DNA from 2 places in the Rouxiella sp. T17 genome. Region 1 is predicted to be linked to the other one. Evidence: riboswitches for the same ligand, from Rfam matches in the RefSeq annotation. Region 1 holds a riboswitch; the other holds the start of a gene.
The links. Region 1 has a riboswitch for thiamine pyrophosphate ahead of thiC (phosphomethylpyrimidine synthase ThiC). Riboswitches for the same ligand answer to the same signal wherever they lie in the genome.
Positions count from the first base shown of each region.

Region 1 (3,809 bases):
AAGGCGGACATTGTAGCACGTCGGGCTTAGGAATCTCCCTCCGCGCGGCACAGAACCACGGTGTCTTCGATTAAACGACGGGCAATTGTACCGACGGCGGGAAGCAACGGCAGCGCGTCAAAGCGATACCAGCCCGCATTGAGCAACTCTTTGGGATCATGACGGATTTCGCCGCTGTCGTAATCGGCCATAAATGCCATCATCAGCGAATTCGGGAACGGCCACGGCTGCGAACTGACGTAGCGCACGTTTTTGACCCGGATATTGCTCTCTTCCATCACTTCGCGGGCCACGGTTTCTTCCAGCGTTTCGCCGACTTCGGCAAATCCGGCCAGTACCGTGTGAACGCCGCCACGATGTCGAACGTGCTGCGCGAGCAGAATTTCTTCGCCGCGACGTATGGCGACAATAATGCACGGCGCAATTTGCGGGTAATAGCGTTCTTTACAGTGTCCGCACAGCGCGGCCCATTCGGTTTTGCTGACGAGCATTTCATGGCCGCAATAGCCGCAGAATTTATGCGATCGATAGAACTCCGAAAGTTGCACGCCTCTGCCAACCAATTGGAATAATTCGCGATCCTGATCCAGTAATTGTCGCGCAGAAAGCATATGATCCTTCATGCTTTTTCGGATCAGCCACACGGGCTCGCCCTGCCATTCGCCTATCTGTCGGCCCGCCTCGCCCGCAAGAGAGAATTGCGTCGCGGATCCGTTCGGCAACGATCCGTCAGGTAGCCATAATTTGCCATCCTGACTGAGGATCCACCAGCCGCTATGTTGATCTGTTATTTGCATTTCCATGTTGTTGTTGCATAACCTCGACTACACTGACAGTCTGGAAGATAAAGTGATTTTAGTAAGCTTTAACCTTTACCTTAAACGTCTGACAAAAAAAATTTCGGAGTCAACCATGTTAACTCGTCTCGAAAGGCTGACCCAACGCGTTGGCGGCAGTAATGAGTTGGTCGATCAGTGGCTACATGCAAGAAAAGAACTGCTGGTTTCATATCTCACCCTCGTGGGCTTGAAACCGAATAAAGAAGCTCATATTCCGCTTAACGAAAAGGCCCTCGACAGTTTCTGTCATCACCTGGTTGATTACCTCTCTGCAGGTCACTTCCACCTCTATCACAGGATAGTTGAAGAAGTCGATGGTACCCAAGCCGCGATTTCCCAACAGGTCGCCGCAAGAATTTTCCCGGCTTTGGAAGCCAATACCGAAACCATTATGGCCTTCCATGACAGCTATACCGATACCGAATTCAAGGACGACGATATTTTCGCCTTCCACTATGCGCTGTCAGATATTGGCGAAGCGCTCGATGCCCGCTTCGAGCTTGAAGATCAGCTGATCAATCTGGCGCTGGCTTCAAAATTTGACGTTTTGCCGCCTGTTGCAAACGACGAAGCCATCGTGCGACCTGCATAACAGTTTTCGCTAAAAACCCTGCAAAGGGTTGTGTTTTAAAATGAGCCTCGTATATTGAGGCTTCTTAAACGGCCTGTCACTAGAGGCCAATTCTTGTCGGAGTGCCTAGCGTAAACCCTGATTTATCGGGAATTTACCAGGCTGAGACCGTTAATTCGGGATCCGCGGAACCTGATCGGGTTAGTACCCGCGAAGGGAACAAGAGTAATTTATTGCGTTTGGCTTTTATCGCCGTTTCCTGTCACTCAGGGGCGCGACAAGGTTCAGATACACGCTTTACTCCCGCCGTAAACCTCCTGACAAGCAATTTTCCCTATCGCTAATCACGAGGAATTTGCTATGTCGAACACCCCTGAAGTCCAGATCGAACCCGTAAAAAAAACCAGTAATCGCCGTCAGCAGCGCGCAGAAGCGCAGGCGTTTATCGACAGTTTACAGGGCGTCGCTTTCCCAAACTCCAAACGTATTTATCTACAGGGCAGCCGCGCCGATATTCAGGTGCCGATGCGCGAGATCCAGCTTAGCCCGACGATGATCGGCGGCAGCAAAGACGATCCGAAGTTTGAAGATAATGAAGCAATTCCGGTGTATGACACAGCCGGGCCTTACGGCGATCCCGAGTCTACCATCGACGTGCATCGCGGTCTCGACAAGGTACGCGCCAGCTGGATCCGCGATCGTCACGATACGGAAGAGCTCGCGGGGGTCAGCTCCGGTTTTACCCAGCAGCGCATGGCCGATGAAGGCCTCGATCACCTGCGTTTTGACCATCTTCCACGCCCGCGCAAAGCCAAAGCGGGCCACTGCGTGACGCAAATGCACTACGCGCGCAAAGGCATTGTGACGCCAGAAATGGAATATATTGCGCTGCGTGAAAACATGGGTCGCGAGCGTATTCGCGGTGAAGTGCTGCTGCAACAGCATCCGGGTGAAAGTTTTGGCGCCACGCTGCCGCAAAATATCACGCCCGAATTTGTCCGTGACGAAGTTGCCGCCGGACGCGCCATTATTCCCGCCAACATCAATCACCCCGAATCCGAGCCGATGATCATTGGCCGTAACTTCCTGGTAAAAATCAACGCCAACATCGGTAACTCCGCCGTGACCTCGTCGATTGAAGAGGAGGTCGAGAAGCTGGTGTGGTCCACCCGCTGGGGCGCCGACACGGTGATGGATCTTTCCACCGGCCGCTACATTCACGAAACCCGCGAATGGATTATGCGTAACAGTCCGGTGCCGATTGGTACTGTGCCAATTTATCAGGCGCTGGAAAAAGTCAACGGCGTGGCGGAAGACCTGAACTGGGAAATGTTCCGCGACACGCTGTTGGAGCAGGCCGAGCAAGGCGTCGATTACTTTACTATTCACGCGGGCGTGCTGCTGCGCTACGTGCCGATGACCGCCAAACGTCTGACCGGCATCGTCTCGCGCGGCGGTTCGATCATGGCGAAATGGTGCCTGTCGCACCACAAAGAGAGTTTCCTGTATCTGCATTTCCGCGAAATCTGCGAAATTTGCGCCGCCTATGACGTGTCGCTGTCGCTGGGTGACGGGCTGCGTCCGGGGTCGATTCAGGATGCCAACGACGAAGCGCAGTTTGCCGAGCTGAAAACGCTGGGCGAGCTGACCAAGATTGCCTGGGAATATGACGTGCAGGTGATGATTGAAGGTCCGGGGCACGTGCCGATGCAGATGATCCGCCGCAACATGACCGAAGAGCTGGAAAAATGCCACGAAGCGCCGTTCTACACGCTGGGGCCTTTGACTACGGATATTGCGCCGGGTTATGACCATTTCACGTCCGGCATTGGCGCGGCAATGATTGGCTGGTTCGGCTGCGCGATGCTGTGCTACGTCACGCCGAAAGAGCATCTCGGCCTGCCGAATAAAGAGGATGTGAAACAGGGTTTGATCACCTACAAAATCGCGGCGCACGCGGCGGATCTGGCAAAAGGCCATCCGGGCGCGCAGATCCGCGATAACGCCATGTCGAAGGCGCGTTTCGAATTCCGCTGGGAAGATCAGTTCAATCTGGCGCTGGATCCTCACACCGCCCGCGCCTATCACGACGAAACGCTGCCGCAGGAATCCGGCAAGGTCGCGCACTTCTGCTCGATGTGCGGACCAAAATTCTGTTCGATGAAAATCACTCAGGAAGTTCGCGATTACGCCGCCGCGCTGGAAGCCAAGGCGATCCCGATTGATATCGTGGAAACCGGCATGCTGCAAATGTCGAAAACCTTCCGCGCCAGCGGTGGCGAACTTTATCATCCCGCCGACAAAATTGAAGAAGGAGTGGGTAAATGACTATTCCGTCTATTCAGACCCTTTCCACTGCCCCGTTTATCCCGTCTACCCCGTTTCCCGAGGTGCCGTAT
Region 1 covers NZ_JAWUEA010000002.1:7,234-11,042, forward strand. The annotation lists gene nudC (NAD(+) diphosphatase) at 27-803, opposite strand; gene rsd (sigma D regulator) at 913-1,431, shown strand; TPP riboswitch at 1,519-1,646, shown strand; gene thiC (phosphomethylpyrimidine synthase ThiC) at 1,771-3,738, shown strand; gene thiE (thiamine phosphate synthase) at 3,735-3,809, shown strand, end outside.

Region 2 (3,809 bases), on a different contig from region 1:
GCTTGCTACCGTTGGAGTAACGGGCTTGAAGATGAAAACTTGAGACAAATTGCAACTCATAACCCAATAGCTGTTATTCCTGGTCGTGAATGTGCTGTCGCGCTGAGTGAGTGGATTGCATGGGCGTTAAGTTTAGAAGGCAACGATCCCGCAACGACGGCGCTCCGTCGAAATAAATTTTTGATGAATCAAGCGGTAGAACTTGCAGGATTACGAACGACGAAGCAGTTTCTTAGTCATGATGCCGAAGAACTTAAAGATTGGTTTAAGCAATATGGAGAGGGCAAGGTTGTCGTTAAGCCTCCTGATAGTGGTGGTTCAGATGATGTATATATATGCACGTCAGAAACAGACGTTGAAGAGGCAACCCTGAAAATTACGGGTAAGCAAAATTGCTTACATTCCCATAATGATAATGCACTGATACAAAGGTTTATTGAAGGGACAGAATTTGTTGTTAATACAGCGAGTCTTGGAGGTAAGCATAAAGTCACCGATGTATGGAAAGTATCAAAAAAGCTTATTTCTGGCAGAAATCTCTATGACTTTGATGAGCTGTGTGACCCTTGTTCATTAGATACAACACGCGCTATAGAATATACCTTAAAAGCGTTAGATGCCGTCGGAATCGTTAAAGGGGCTGGCCATACCGAGCTAATTTTAGCTGAGGATGGAGCAACGCTTATTGAAATAGGAGCGCGCGTTTCCGGTGCGGCTAATCCGAAAGCCATTCGCCTTGCTACGGGCAGCGATCAGTTGGAACTCATGAGGTTCGCGTATACCCGTCCAGACTTATTTGGTCTAGCCGTGGAGCAATATACACAGTCAAAACTATTACGTTGCATTCATAGTATCGCCTCTCAGCGAAAACCCTTTTCACATGCCGAATTCAAAGGGTTCCTTAATACACTTCCTGGATTTGTGAGTGTCATTATGAAAATAGCCAACAACACACTACTGAGTCCGACTATCGATGTCACATCTTGCCCAGCTGCGTTCTTTATTACAGGCGATAATAAGGATGACATTCAAAATTCCTATGAGTTATACAGGAAATGGGAATCAGAAAATCTGTAATAAATAGATAAATAGATAAATAGATAAATAGATAAATAGATAAATAGATAAATAGATAAATAGATAAATAGATAAATAGCGTACCGGTCAAGTACGCTGGCTAAGGCTTGTATCAACAAGCCGCTTCCCGTAAGCTGGCGCAAGATTTGTTAAATTGCTTATCGACTCGGGGTGCCCTTCTTTGTGAAGGCTGAGAAATACCCGTATAACCTGATCTGGATAATGCCAGCGTAGGGAAGTCGTGGTATCTCGACCGGTACCCCTTCTTGATCGCCGGTTGGGAATTTTATGATGACTCGACCTCCTGTTTTTCCGGGCCGCCTGGCCGCCGACACTCTCACGCAGTTTCGCCAAACCTCACCTTTAGTTCACTGCATGACCAACGACGTGGTGCAATCGATCACCGCCAACGTGCTGCTGGCGCTCGGTGCGTCGCCCGCGATGGTGATTGATTCCCGTGAAGCCGCGCAGTTTAGCGCCATCGCCAACGCGCTGCTGGTCAATGTCGGCACGCTCACTTCTGCACGCGCCGAATCGATGCTTGCCGCCATTCACGCGGCAAACGAAGCCAATAAATCGTGGGTGCTTGACCCGGTCGCCGTCGGCGCACTCGGCTGGCGCACGGAATTCTGCCACCAAATTATTAAGCTAAAACCGGCGGCCATTCGCGGAAACGCCTCTGAAATCATGGCGTTGAGCGGCCTTGCTGCTTCAGGTCGTGGCGTAGACAGCGGCGACACTTCACTGGCCGCGTTACCCGCCGCCGAAGCCTTGGCGCGTCAAACGGGCGCGGTTATCGCCGTAACCGGCGAAGTAGATTACATCACCGACGGCGAAAAAAGCTGGGCGGTACCGGGCGGCGACGCGCTGATGACACGCGTGGTCGGCACGGGTTGCGCGCTTTCGGCAGTGGTTGCGGCGTTTACTTCCTTAAAAGGTGAGCGAGTCGATAACGTTGCCGCCGCCTGCCGCGTGATGTCCTGCGCGGGGGAATTAGCCAGTCGCGAAGCCAAAGGGCCCGGCAGCTTCACGCCAGCTTTCCTTGACCATCTTTACCTGATCGGCGCGGAATCACTTGCGAATGAAAATGCAAACGGAGGCGCATAATGAGTAAGAGAATCAATGTGTTGACAATCGCAGGCACCGATCCTAGCGGCGGGGCGGGCATTCAGGCCGATTTGAAAACCTTTTCGGCACTCGAAGCCTACGGCACCAGCGTCATTACGGCGCTGGTGGCGCAAAATACCCGTGGCGTGCAGTCGGTTTATAATATCGAACCAGATTTTGTTGGCGCGCAGCTCGACTCAGTGCTGAGTGATGTGCGCATTGATAGCGCAAAAATCGGCATGCTGGCAAATACGCAGGTGGTAGAGGTGGTGGCTGAAAGGCTGCGTCACTATCGCAAGCTGCACAAGGGGCCGGCATTCGTGGTGCTCGATACGGTCATGCTGGCGAAAAGCGGCGATCCGCTGCTGACGCCCGACGCCGTCGAGGCACTGCGACATTGGCTGCTGCCGCAGGTGTCGATGATTACGCCAAACCTGCCCGAAGCCGCCGCGTTGCTGAACTGCGAGATGGCGACCGACGAGCGCGAAATGTGCCGTCAGGGCGAGGCGTTGCTGGCGATGGGCTGCGAGGCGGTATTAATGAAGGGGGGCCATTTGAGTGACAGCGAAAGTCCGGATTGGTTAATGACCGCCGACTATCGCGAGCGATTTACGGCACCTCGCGTGGCAACCAAAAATACCCACGGCACGGGCTGCACGCTGAGCGCGGCGCTGGCGGCGATTCGTCCTCGTCAGGCAAATTGGATTGAGACGGTTCGCGAGGCGAAAGCGTATCTACAACAGGCGTTGCAGCAGGCCGACTCGCTGGAAGTGGGTGAGGGCATCGGCCCCGTGCATCATTTTCATCGCTGGTGGTAACTTTCTATTCGTTTGAAAAGCCCTAGTCGTTTTCAAACCATTCGCTGTTTTGCTGGGCGATAGGGGTGATCGAGAAAATCATCTCCTGCAAATGCGCGCGTAGTGCCTGCTCGGCGGCATCGGGATCGCGCGCCTTCAGCGCCGCAAAAATGGTGTAATGCTGGGCAATTAAATTCTCTGGCGGCGAAACTTTGCTTAACGAGAAGAAGCGCACGCGGTCCATCGTCGCCTTGATATTCTCGATCGTTTCCCAGGCTAAACGGCAGTCGATAATCTCGGCAATCAGGCGATGGAATTCATCATCCAGCTGGAGAAATTCCTGCGCCTGCTGGCTTTTGGCGGCCAATTCCTGACGCTGCAAGTTGTGCGCGAGCAACGCTAAATCGCGATCAGTCACCACGCTGGCAGCGCGTCGAACGACGGCGGTTTCAAGCGCTTCGCGAATAAAACGCCCGTCGGCCACGCGTTTGGCGGAAATTTTCATTACAAATGTCCCGCGCTGCGGCAACACCTGCACTAATCCCGCTTCGGCCAGCTTGATAAAGGCTTCACGAACGGGTTGGCGCGAAACGTTGAAGCGGGCTGAAATATCCTTTTCAGACAAAAACGCGCCGGGAGGAATAATACAGGCCACGATGTCCTGACGCAGGGTGCGATAAATCTGCTGATTGACCGGAAGATTACCGTTTAACTCATAAGATTCTGGCATGGCGAAAGCTATGTTCTGAGAATGTAATAACACCATAATAGCATGAGTTTCCAACAGGTTTTGCGATGGAATAAATGGCCAAGGGCAGGAAAGTGATA
Region 2 covers NZ_JAWUEA010000030.1:93,307-97,115, forward strand. The annotation lists gene SC206_RS10825 (ATP-grasp domain-containing protein) at 1-1,077, shown strand, start outside; TPP riboswitch at 1,235-1,331, shown strand; gene thiM (hydroxyethylthiazole kinase) at 1,366-2,184, shown strand; gene thiD (bifunctional hydroxymethylpyrimidine kinase/phosphomethylpyrimidine kinase) at 2,184-3,002, shown strand; gene SC206_RS10840 (GntR family transcriptional regulator) at 3,025-3,711, opposite strand.
Region 2: linked by a shared signal. The riboswitch ahead of thiM (hydroxyethylthiazole kinase) and the one ahead of thiC (phosphomethylpyrimidine synthase ThiC) in region 1 are both predicted to bind thiamine pyrophosphate.